DNA from 4 places in the Paenibacillus sp. MER 99-2 genome. Region 4 is predicted to be linked to each of the others. Evidence: riboswitches for the same ligand, from Rfam matches in the RefSeq annotation. Region 4 holds a riboswitch; each other region holds the start of a gene.

Region 1 (3,160 bases), on a different contig from region 4:
GGCAGGCAGCATCCATTTTTCAATGTGAAATAGCGAGACCGCTCCTTGCCATATCGCAATAAAGAGAATAACCGCCACAAGGGGCGGCCATACGCTTTTGAAATAGGAGTGCATCAGCGATATTTCTCCGTAAGTTTATCCATGCTGAAGCCGGCACCGCCGCTATGGGCGATTTTGATCTGGGAGATGATGCTAGGGCTACCGGCGTCCACAAGTGCTTCATGCATTTTGCGAACAACGTCTAGCAGCTCCTCCAGCTCACCTTCCATCGTTGTTTCTAGAGGATTGACCTGATATTTCACACCCGATTGTTGAATGACTTCAATAGCGCGATCCACATACGGATATGAATCCTCACCATTTGGCGTCTTCGGGATGACTTGAATACTGAGTAACGTGCTTGCCATGGAGTTCACGGCTCCTTTCGAAATATATAAAATGAACGAATGACTGTTACACTTGCCACTTCGATGACAGAATAACCTTCCAATCGCTGTTATCCCCAGATTTTTTTTGATTCCCTTTCTCTAAAGGGAAAATCCGGTGATAAAGGCGACCGCTTCGCTTTTTCACGTTATTTCTGTCCTCTCCGTTCTCGTGTAAATATTATGTTCATTTTATATGAGAGATTTTATTGGGGTAAAAAATCGTTCGTATATGCTTTGCTCACATCGATCTGTTCATCCAGCAGTTTCTTGCTGAACATCCAGTCCGTATAGTTCTGCCATACTTCCTGTTTCTGTTCGCCCCAGCGTGGTGCATCATCTGTGTATTTCGGGCTTAACCACTTCTGGCTTGCTATTACAAGATCCTTATCCAGATCCGGTACGGCTTTGATCAGAATATTAGCGGCGTCTTCGGGATGATCAATCGCATACTGATACCCTTCCGACGTGGCTTTCATGAACGCTTTAACCAGTTCAGGATCGTTCTGAATCGTGGTTTCATTCGTTACCAATACAGGCGTGTAATAATCGAGTGCTTCGGAGTAGTCTTTGACATACAACATGTCGATCGGCTCTCCGCGAAGCTCAGCCTCAATCCCCGTCCACGCATAGAAGATCCAGGCAAAATCAATATCTCGTTTCACGGCGGTGAAGAAGTCGGCATCGCCCATGTTAATGTTTTTCACCTTGGACACGTCTGCGCCTTCGCCCTCCATAATGGATTGCATGACGGCTTCCTCCACTGGAGAGCCCCAGCCTCCATAGGTTTTACCTTCGAAGTCTTTCGGGGATTTAATGTTCCGATCCGTCGGTGCTGCAAATCCAGATGTATTATGCTGAATAACCGCAGCAATGGAGACGAGCGGTACACCTTGGGTACGCGCCTGAGTTACACTTTCCTGATAACTTACACCAAAAGGTACTTCATTCGAAGCGACCATCGTGTCAGCGCCGCCCGCACCAGGCTGCACAATCTCCACGTTTAAACCCTCGGCTTCGTAGAATCCTTGATCTACTGCTGCATATAAGCCGGTATGGTTCGTATTCGGTGTCCAGTCCAGTACAACTTTAACGTCTCGGAGTGCTACGTTATCACCTTCACTGCTGTTCTCGGTGTTGGTACCTCCGTTAGATTGGGCAGGGCCAGCTTCCTTGCTTCCGCAAGCCGTGATTGCAATCAAGGTTACGCATAGGAGCAACAAGCCGATCATTTTACGCCATCTCATCTTCATTCTCTCCTTCATGTGGTCCGCCTAAATGGCGAGGGTTCTCCTTGGCTTCATATCCAAGCATCGTGCATAAATCAGCAGAATTATACCGGCTATGATCTGGATGTCTTTTTTATGTAATGAGATATGCAAAAGAACATAAAAAAAGCGCCCCGGATTCCGGGACGCGTGCAGGCGTTAGAGAAGTAGCGCGCAGCGATATAGCTGGGCCTATTCGATATACTCCGATTCCTACGCTGGCATGATCCAGATCAGGTCTAAGGGTTAGTATCTTGTGGGATACACTCTCAGCCGGCCAATTCCGACTCCCCTGGGAAACTATGAAGTTAAGGGTATTACTAGGTGTAATTATAGGGCAGTGGGCAGAACGTGTCCAGTCATGAACTGGAATATCGGATGATGGATCTCACGAAGTGGATGTAAAGCAATCATAGATGCTGTCTGTGCGCCAATCGGGATCATGGATAGATCGGTTTACCTTTAACGCTGAAAGAATTCAATCCATTCCTTCTCTGGGCCATAGATGAAGAAGTAACGATAACCGTTCGGTAATGTGATAATCTCCCCATCGATAAATTCGGCGTCCGTCGCTTGTATACGCTGATATTCAGCATCAAGATCCTCCACGTGAATCGCAAAATGATGCACAGTTCCTTCGGAGGGAAGTTTGTCGCTATATCCCTGAATCAGTTCAATTTCAGTTTCATCACTGCCATTGAATCCGAGGAAAGCAAGTTGGATCACACCATTGGTATGGGTAACGCGGTCTTTCAGCTCAAGCCCAACGATCTCGGTATAGAAGCAAAGCGTCGTCTCTAGATCACGGACAGCGATACCGATGTGGTCGATACGTTTTTGAAAGTTCATTGTATAGTAATCCTCCTAACTGATTCGTGAATATGGTTTACATTTTAAGGAGTATGATAGGGGTATAAATCCGGGTTGTCAAATAGGAAAAAAGAGTTTATCTAGATGAAATGTTCTATATTTCAACATAAACATATAGGTATCTTATTAATGTTCACAAAGTGTTCACTTATGTGACCCTATTCCTCATCTCTATAATTGTCCAAGTAGAAGAAAGGATGAGAGAATTGCCAACAACCAAGAAAGAACATACGTATTTTGGATTGATGATGTGCACAGGAATGGTCGTTGTTATGATGACTTTCAATTTACTGTACAACGGACTAATGGGGAGCATGTCTCTACTTGAAATCCTATTTCAATTCGTCCTGTGTTTTATTGTAGCTTTTGTGGTGGAAAGCTTTATCGTTGGGCCGGTGGCTCAGAAAATTGCCTTTGCGTTGCTATTCAACAAATCGAATAAGGTGATCGGCGTTTTGATGATTTCAGTGTGCATGGTCGTGGGCATGGTGTTGATGATGTCGATGTATGGGATGCTTACGGCGTATCTTGCCAATCAATTGAACGGAAAGCCTCTCGTAGAAACGTATCTTCACACCATACTCCGGAACTTTAGCC
Region 2 (3,160 bases), on a different contig from region 4:
TCCACAGGGTCTTGCGTGGTATTCACGCTACCCACCACCAAATACACCTGCATTGCGCGTCGCACCGCGTCTGCATGCAGCTTAGGCATCACCGCTCACCCCGCTGCCTGCGCTGATACGCAAAATGATTCGTCGGCCCATGCCCAGCGCCAATGCCAAGCTCATCTTCAATGGCTGCCTGAATGAACGCTCGCGCAGTCGTGACGGCAGCCAGAACGGACGAACCCTTCGCCAGTTCAGCCGTAATGGCGGCAGAATACGTACAGCCTGTTCCGTGAGTATGAGGGGTCACTATACGAATATTCTCCAGATAGTGAAAGGACTGTCCATCATAGAGTACATCGACAATCATGCCGCCCGTATCATGGCCGCCTTTGATCAAGGCATACGTAGAGCCCATCTGCACAAGGCGTCGGGCTGCTTCTTCCCGTTCACTTACATTTCGAATGGACATACCTGTCAGTAGTTCAGCTTCAGGAATGTTTGGCGTGGTAATCTGTGCATGCGGGATCAGCTCCGTAATCAGTGTCTGAATAGCCTGCTGTTGAAGCAGCGGTGCGCCGCCCTTGGCTACCATAACGGGATCAATGACCAGATTAGACCATTCATAATGGCGCCATTTCTCAGCAACCAATTGGATAATCTCCGTACTGTAGAGCATGCCTGTTTTCACCGCATTTGGTTTGAAGTCGTCTCCGGTTGAATCAAGCTGTTGGGCTATGCCTTCATACGAAATAGGAAATACACCCTGAACTCCTGTTGTATTCTGCGCCGCAATGGCAGTAATAACGGTCATGCCGTATACATTAAGTTCCTGAAAGGTTTTGAGATCGGCTTGAATCCCAGCGCCGCCGCCATTGTCCGATCCGGCGATCGTTAGAGCCTGAGCTATACGCATGATGTATCTCCACCTCCATGGATATGACGAATGAGAGCACGCTGTTTCAGTACCGACGGAGATACATGATCGAGTTGATTCAATAGCTCGACCTGAAAGCTGCCTGGGCCCTGGCTCTCCGTACGATCTGCAGCAATCTCAGCAACAACGCCGTAGAAGGTGAGTGCTTCTACAACGCTATCCAGCCGTTCATCGTCATCAGTCGCCACAGCTGCAAATGCGCCAATGACAGCACTGAGCAGACATCCCGCACCGGTAACTTGAGTTAAGAGGACATGACCGTTACTCACAAGGTAGGTCTGATGACCATTCGTAATGACATCTTCGCGGCCTGTGATCACAACGATACAGTTTAACTGCTGAGCTGCCCGCTCGGCTATTCCGATACGATCTCCTTCACCTTGTCCAGCATCTACACCTTTGCTATTCCAATGCTCGCCAATAACATTGGCGACTTCTGCCACATTGCCACGCAGGATCGTGAGACGTAGCTCACGAACGAGCATCTGAACCTGCTCGGAGCGATAGGAAGTGGCACCAGCACCAACAGGGTCGAGGACGACAGGAACCTGATGGGCGTTGGCAGATATACCAGCGAGCAGGATGGACTGCACCACATCTTTATTAAGTGTGCCAATATTAAGGACAACCGCGCCGGACATTTTCGCAACATCGGCAACCTCCTCATGTGCATAAGCCATAAAAGGCGATGCTCCAAGTGCAAGCAAACCATTGGCTACAAAGGGAGCAACCACAATATTGGTGATATTGTGTACTAACGGATTTTGAGTGCGTATGCGTTCTAAGTAAGACATCTGTTTTCCTCCTTGTATTACATCTAGGCTGGGAGCCTGAGCTTGGCTTCATTTAGACCTGTTCCAGTGCAGGTTGTCTGTCTTTAAAAATGCAAAAAGCCCCGCCCATTTCCGGAGAAATGAGTGGGGCTGTAGTTTCAATTCGCAAGTGTATTTCATCTTACATGTTCTGCATGATGAAACGCATGAAGTTTATTGAAAGGCCGCTCCACTTCCCTCCGCTGGTATGATCCAGATCAGGTTCAAAGGGTCCGAAAGTTCATTCGTCTCAGCCGTTAGGCTCCCCCAGTGCAATTGTTCAACTATATTCAGTTATAACCGTTTTTGAACAGGTATTTATAGCTCCAGCATATATCACATGCAAGCCGGATGTAAAGAAGGGATGATCCAAATTTATGCTTCGACATAGCAACAGGAAATTGATACGAAACGTTGTTGTTCCCTACTTCCCAACCCGATATAATAGAGGTTGTTCCAAAAGTACACTTAGATCACGCAATGGTGAAAGTGTTATCGTTATATCACGAAATGAAGGTGGGACGCTCTCCCTCCGGAGAAGAATGGGGATCCGAGTTGAAAACATTCAAGAAAGTCTACATCGAAATTACAAGCATCTGTAACTTGGCGTGCAGCTTCTGTCCACAGACCAAGCGTGCCAAAAATTTCATTGACCCTGACGTCTTTAACAATATACTGGATCAGATTAAGCCACATACCAAACACATATATCTTCACGTCAAAGGTGAGCCGTTACTGCATCCCAAAATCGATCTGTTGCTGGATTCTGCACATGAGAAAGGATTCAAGGTCAACATCACGACCAATGGTACGCTACTGCCCAAGACGCAGCATAAGCTTCTTGGCAAGCCAGCGTTACGTCAGATGAACTTCTCCTTGCACAGCTTCGACGGACATGAAGGCTCGACAGACCGCGAAGGATATTTGAATAACATATTGACCTTTGCTCGTGAAGCAGCGAAACATAATGTCATTATTTCGTTCCGACTCTGGAACCTGACACAGGATAATTTTACGAATGCCCAGATGAACCGAAATCGCGAAACGCTTGAGGTGTTAGAGCGGGAGTTCGACTTGGATTTTCGGATTGAAGAAAAGGTCGTACCGGGTAGTGGAGTCAAAATTGCTCCGAATGTATACCTCAATCAGGATCATGAATTCCAGTGGCCAAGCTTGGATGCACCAGAGGATGACGGTAAAGGCTTCTGTCATGCACTTCGTAGTCAGGCCGCCGTATTGGTGGATGGCACGGTTGTACCGTGTTGCCTGGATGGCGAAGGTGTAATTAACTTAGGCAACGTACATGAGAAGTCATTCTCGGAGATCGTTGACGGGGAACGGGCCAATAACTTATTTTATGGATTCTCGAAGAGGCAGGCCGTGGAAGAGTTGTGCCGTAAGTGCGGGTATCGCCAGCGGTTTGGTGCAT
Region 3 (3,160 bases), on a different contig from region 4:
GCAGGATCCCCCTTTTATTGAAGCGTTCTGGACGACAACCTTGCACATTCAGCTCCTCTGAAGATTTACCTCCAATAAAATCTGCTAGTAGGCTACCCGTTACAGCACTTAACAGGATTCCATTGCGATGATGTCCAAAGGCTGCATATAAACCAGGCATGCTCTCACATGCGCCGAGGTATGGTAATCCATCGGGTGTTGAAGGCCTTACTCCGGCCCATGCCCGTACAAACTGAGCTTCTGCAATGCCAGGTACCCAGCTGGCAGCACGTTCAAGCAGTTTTTGTAACCCGGCAGCTGAAACATGTAGATCAGATTCCCCCTGTAAAACGGTCGCACCAATCCATACTTCTCCATTGGCCTTAGGTACGATATAAATGTCCTCTGCGTATACCGTTTTGTCTGGGGCAAGTTGTCCAGAATGATCTGAGAACTGCACTGCTGCAATTTCGCCTTTGACCGGCATAGTCGGCAATTGAAGCCCAGCCTGCTTCATTAACACTTCCCCTTGCAAACCATTAGCAACAATGACATTGCGACATGTCATCGTTCCAATTGAAGTTTCCACGCCTTGTACTCCGTTTGCATCCACTCGAAGATTAACATGATGCACGCCTTCAATAATCCGTGCTCCGAGTGCCTGAGCTGATTTTGCATAAGCTTGAGTCAAATTAACAGGTAGAACGTCACATTCCAGCGGTCGATAGTAGGCACCATAAATATTTTTGCTTAACCATGGAGCCTTTTGTTGTGCCTTGATAACATCCCACCAAATTTCAGACGTGATTGATCGTGGTGCTGTAGCAGTGGAATCGCTGTTTAAATCTTTTTCCAAACGCACAGGAGTAATAAAACCATTTTGTTGAAACCCAATATGCATCCCACTCAGGGAGCTCAGTTGTTCGCACTGCTCATGCAGAAGTTGTCTGCTCATGGTTGCCAAGTTCGCCATCATAGGTGAAGAAAAATGCTCACTATCTGCTGCAATCATTCCAGCCGCTGCACAAGATGCACCCTCTGCAATCCGCGCACGTTCAAGCAGAAGAACATCTTGTCCTCGTGCTGCAAGCTCATAAGCAATTGCACAACCAATCACGCCCCCACCAATCACAATTGTTTCTGCATGAAGCTTTCCGTGGATTCCAGCATTGGTTCTACTGCGAGACAATGTTTTACGTAAATCTCGGTTAATGCTTCGTCTCCGAACTCTCGCTCCATCGTTCACCATCTCATCTCCTTGCTCAAGATTAACCTTCCGATTCTACGATCGCCTGTCTTAGTACACGAATCGCATGCTTTGGATTCTCACTCGCCCAGATATGTGATATGACAGCAATGCCTCTTGCTCCAGCTCTGCGAAGGTCACGAACGTGCTCAACCCCAATGCCACCGATTGCAATTACTGGAATAGTTACATTAGTGCACACTTCAGCTAGCTGCTTCAGCCCTCTAGGCTGAATATCTGGTTTGCTATTGGAGTCATAGATATGACCGAAAAAAACATAGTCTACACCCCGTTGCTCAGCAGCCTTGGCTTCAGCTACAGAATGAACGGATACACCGATGCGAATCCGTTTTCGAATGTCACTAATAGATAACGCGCTTTTAGAGAAATCTTCCTGACCCCAATGCACACCTGCCAACCCTTCACCTTGACCCACTTCATGCACACCATTAATCACAATCCGATCAGACGGAACGCCTGATTGATGCAGTTGGTTTGTCCACTCCCTACGCTGTTTAGGTGGCTGTTGTTTTTCTCGAATATGAATATAGTCGACCCATGGCCATATATCCTTCGATACACTTACAAAGTTGTGCAAATTCCCTACGCCTTGAGAGATAACATGCAGCTCAAAAGAAGCTGTGACATTGGAGTCATGTTCTTCAGTAATTACCAAAAGATAACCTCCTCTCTTAAACAATGACATAACAAAAAGGCCACTCCCGTAGGGGAGTGGCTGCGAAATATATGCTTTGATTCGTTTAATAAGTGTTGAACAACACACAGAGGTTCTATTCATGCAATGAATACCCCATTGCAAAATCTCATAGAAACAACATGCTGTTCTCTTAGCTACAGGCATTCTCTCATTCATGCTGAGTGCTGTTCCTAATAAACGAAAACGCGCCACTTCCCTACGCTGGTATGATCCAGATCAGGTGCAAAGGGTCCGGAATCGCATTCTTCCATCTCAGCCGCATCGTGCGGCCCCCCTAGTGTTGATATGAAGTTGTAGCCTATATTACCATAGAGTCCTTTTTTTGTCACCGAGGATTTCAGATTCCCGTTTGACTACGTAGACTAATTTTGCTCAGACCAAGCTTCAACATCCCAGGTCTTCGTAACCCAATCCTCGTAGAAATCAGGTTCGTGAGATACGAGAAGCACTGTGCCCTTGAATTCTTGCAGGGCGCGCTTCAGTTCAGCTTTGGCTGTTACATCAAGGTGATTGGTCGGCTCATCAAACAAAATCCAGTTGCTTTCGCGCATTAACAATTTGCACAAGCGCACTTTCGCTTGTTCTCCACCACTGAGCATGTTAAGCGGACGAGTAATATGTTCGTTTTTTAATCCACAACGTGCCAGATGTCCCCTAACCTCATTCTGCGTCAGATGCGAAAATTCATTCCATACATCCTCGATTGGAGTGATATTCCCCGCTCGTACCTCCTGCTCAAAATAAGCGGTTTCCAGATAATCTCCCAAAAATGTTTTGCCACTGATTGGCGGAATTTTACCCAGAATCGTTTTGAGTAGTGTGGATTTACCCACACCGTTACAACCCACGATGGCGATCTTTTCGCCACGTTCAATGGTCATTGTCATTTTAGGTAATAAGGCATGAGAATATCCAATTTCAAAATCAACGCCCTCAAACACCGTTTTACTGCTGGCACGAGCATCTTTGAATTTGAAAGTAGGTTTGGCTGCCTCATCCGGACGATCAATCCGTTCAATTTTGCCCAATTGCTTCTCACGGCTCTTCGCACGACCTGATGTAGATGCACGTGCTTTATTCCGCTGGATGAAGTCTTCCTGCTTTTTGATATACTCCTGTTGCTTCTCATAAGCATCAATATGCTGAGCCTTCTGCATATCTGCCATCTCAAGAAACTTGTTGTAGTTCGCAGCATATCTTGTCAACTTGGCAAATTC
Region 4 (3,160 bases):
ACTCGGAGTGATCTGGGGCTTACCGAGATTGCAAGCCAGATTGGTCTGCACAAAAGCACGGTGCACCGGCTGATGGCAACCTTGGAAGAACGGGGATTTGTTATCCGGGATGCAGCTACCGAGAAGTATCGGCTTGGCATCCGCATCTGGGAGCTGTCCGCTCATATGTCCCGTAGTGATGACCCAGCTATCCTTCTTCTTCCTGCGATGGAGCGTCTGAGAGATCGACTCGGGGAGACGGTTAGCTTGTATTTGCGGGATGGCAGTGAACGGATTCGGATTCAGGCTGTTCAGAGCGATCAGGCTATACGGCGTGTAGCTCCTGTTGGTGTGCGCCTTCCTTTATCCGTAGGTGCGTCCAGTAAGGTGCTAATGGCCTTTGCTACGGAAGAGGATCGTGAGGAGCTGATGAATGGGCCGGAGTGGCCTGTCTTTATCGATCCTAAGGTCTATCTCGCGCAGATGAAGGATATTCTGGAGCATGGTTATGCAACGAGCTATGAGGAGCGTGAACCGGGAGCTGCGGCGGTATCTGTACCGATTATGGATCGCAAAGGCCAAATCGCTGCTGCATTGTCTGTATCAGGACCTGTCAGCCGTTTATCACAAGAGACGTTACATGAGTATGCACCCGTGTTGAAAGAAGCAGCTGCTCAGATGGGCTTGATGTTATCTTAACGAGTTTGTTCAACCACAACGCTCTTATGGAACATATATGTCATGATGAATCTGCTGATTCTGGAACATAAAGGTTGTTTTTCGTTCTCGGTTGAGCTATCCTGATATGGACAGCCCAGCCGGGCTTGATGAATTGAATATGACACTGCGGTATACTTGCCGCAACTTGTTAACGTTACTAGGGGAGTCCGAATTGTCCGGACTGAGACGGAATCGCATGAGATTCTGGACCCTTTGCACCTGATCTGGATCATACCAGCGTAGGGAAGTAATCGGCCAATCAACCACGAACATCAATGGGATGTAACCTATGGCTGAACTCAATTAGAGTTCGGTAATCGGTACATCATTGGTGATGGACATAGCCGGTTCCCTCGGGAACCGGCTTTTTTTATATACAGTGAGCAGAGACAAGATTTAGACTTCAGAGTTACTTTCGTAAAAAGAGCGGAGGTAGGTATCTGTTGTGGAATCTATTCAATTAGTTAGGTGAATGAACCTTACTCTGCTGCATGTTGTCTTACTGTATATGTCTCTCTAGGTAAGGTTGTCCTTGCTCCTTATATGGATGGTCTCCAGATTAGATGCGCTCGCATGGAAAAGAAGTGATGCAGTCGTGAAGACCAATGAGGAGGAGACAAAGACGATGAGTACAGAACAACCAATGATGGGACAAGGGAATACAGAAGCGCAGGCGGCAAAAGAAACAGGTTCGGCTGGAGGGGTTCAACCTTTTCCCGGCAGCCGTAAAGTATACATTCAGGGCTCACGTCCGGACATTGCTGTACCTGAGCGTGAAATAGCTCTTCATGACACGAGTACTCCCCAAGGGGTGGAGCATAATGAGCCGCTGCGTGTGTACGATACGAGCGGCCCGATGACCGACCCTGAATTTCACGCAGACATCCGGGCAGGACTACCTGCACTCCGCACACGCTGGATTACGGAGCGTGAGGATGTGGAGGCTTATGCAGGACGTACGGTGCAACCGGAAGATAACGGGCTCAAGGCGGGGAGTAGAAGAACCGGAGCTGAAGCTTACCCAGGCTTGCGTGGCAAGCCGCTGCGGGCTCAGGCTGGACGATGTGTAACGCAGATGCACTATGCACGCCAAGGCATCATTACGCCAGAGATGGAGTTTGCCGCGATTCGTGAGGGAGTAGAGCCGGAGTTTGTGCGACAAGAACTGGCCAGTGGCCGAGCGATTCTACCATCCAACATCAATCATCCTGAAAGTGAGCCGATGTTGATTGGTCGTCATTTTCATGTGAAGATCAATGCGAATATCGGGAATTCTGCCGTCTCCTCCTCCATCGAAGAAGAAGTGGAGAAGATGACCTGGGCTGTACGCTGGGGCTCGGATACCGTTATGGATCTGTCGACAGGAAAGGATATCCATACTACGCGGGAATGGATCATTCGTAATTCTCCAGTACCGATCGGAACTGTGCCACTCTATCAGGCGCTGGAGAAGGTCAATGGCGAAGCAGAAGCACTAACGTGGGAATTGTACCGAGACACACTCATTGAGCAGGCAGAGCAAGGCGTAGACTATTTCACGATCCATGCAGGCGTCTTACTGCGCTATATCCCGATGACAGCCAAACGTATGACAGGCATTGTGTCCCGGGGTGGATCTATTATGGCTGCGTGGTGTTTGGCACATCATCAAGAGAACTTTTTGTATACGCATTTTGAAGAAATCTGTGAAATTATGAAAAGGTATGATGTGGCATTCTCGCTTGGGGATGGATTGCGTCCGGGGAGTATCTATGATGCCAATGACGAGGCTCAGATGGCCGAGCTGGCTACACTGGGCGAGTTAACGCAGATTGCGTGGAAGCATGATGTACAGGTGATGATTGAAGGGCCGGGGCATGTGCCGATGCATAAGATCAAGGAGAATGTGGATCTACAGATGGAAATCTGTAAAGAGGCTCCGTTCTATACCTTGGGTCCACTGACAACGGACATTGCTCCAGGTTATGATCACATTACTTCAGCTATTGGAGCGGCGATGATTGGCTGGTTCGGGACATCCATGCTCTGTTATGTTACACCGAAGGAACATTTGGGGCTGCCTAACAAGGATGATGTACGAGAGGGAGTCATCGCCTACAAAATTGCAGCACATGCCGCTGACCTAGCTAAAGGTCATCCACGAGCTCAACGCCGAGATGATGCGCTGTCCAAGGCTAGATTCGAATTCCGCTGGCGCGACCAATTTAACTTGTCGCTTGACCCTGAACGGGCGCTCTCTTACCATGACGAGACATTGCCTGCTGAGGGAGCTAAGGAAGCCCATTTCTGCTCGATGTGTGGGCCGAAGTTCTGTAGTATGCGAATTACGCAAGACATTCGTGCATTTGCTGCAGACAAGGGGTTGTCCGAAGATGATGCGGTAGCCGCAGGGATGCAGGCGAAGGCTGAAGAATATCGGATGCGGTAGGTGAGATTGGAGATTGATAGTGCAGCAAAAAAC

What was found. A riboswitch is a leader RNA that binds a small molecule or an ion and turns the genes downstream of it on or off. The one in region 4 is predicted to bind thiamine pyrophosphate.
Region 1: it holds a riboswitch for thiamine pyrophosphate, as region 4 does, so the genes downstream of both, M3636_RS21140 (ABC transporter substrate-binding protein) here and thiC (phosphomethylpyrimidine synthase ThiC) in region 4, are expected to answer to the same signal.
Region 2: it holds a riboswitch for thiamine pyrophosphate, as region 4 does, so the genes downstream of both, thiM (hydroxyethylthiazole kinase) here and thiC (phosphomethylpyrimidine synthase ThiC) in region 4, are expected to answer to the same signal.
Region 3: it holds a riboswitch for thiamine pyrophosphate, as region 4 does, so the genes downstream of both, M3636_RS05725 (thiamine phosphate synthase) here and thiC (phosphomethylpyrimidine synthase ThiC) in region 4, are expected to answer to the same signal.

Annotation. Positions count from the first base shown of each region.
Region 1 covers NZ_JAMAUZ010000005.1:227,752-230,911, reverse strand. The annotation lists gene M3636_RS21150 (ABC transporter permease) at 1-114, opposite strand, end outside; gene M3636_RS21145 (thiamine-binding protein) at 114-407, opposite strand; gene M3636_RS21140 (ABC transporter substrate-binding protein) at 632-1,672, opposite strand; TPP riboswitch at 1,886-1,997, opposite strand; gene M3636_RS21135 (VOC family protein) at 2,156-2,542, opposite strand; gene M3636_RS21130 (DUF2798 domain-containing protein) at 2,770-3,160, shown strand, end outside.
Region 2 covers NZ_JAMAUZ010000006.1:191,737-194,896, forward strand. The annotation lists gene thiE (thiamine phosphate synthase) at 1-89, opposite strand, end outside; gene thiD (bifunctional hydroxymethylpyrimidine kinase/phosphomethylpyrimidine kinase) at 89-898, opposite strand; gene thiM (hydroxyethylthiazole kinase) at 889-1,713, opposite strand; TPP riboswitch at 1,910-2,010, opposite strand; gene M3636_RS22345 (radical SAM/SPASM domain-containing protein) at 2,287-3,160, shown strand, end outside.
Region 3 covers NZ_JAMAUZ010000001.1:1,256,658-1,259,817, reverse strand. The annotation lists gene thiO (glycine oxidase ThiO) at 1-1,228, opposite strand, end outside; gene M3636_RS05725 (thiamine phosphate synthase) at 1,248-1,901, opposite strand; TPP riboswitch at 2,120-2,229, opposite strand; gene abc-f (ribosomal protection-like ABC-F family protein) at 2,306-3,160, opposite strand, start outside.
Region 4 covers NZ_JAMAUZ010000011.1:64,003-67,162, forward strand. The annotation lists gene M3636_RS26525 (IclR family transcriptional regulator) at 1-678, shown strand, start outside; TPP riboswitch at 849-962, shown strand; gene thiC (phosphomethylpyrimidine synthase ThiC) at 1,343-3,127, shown strand.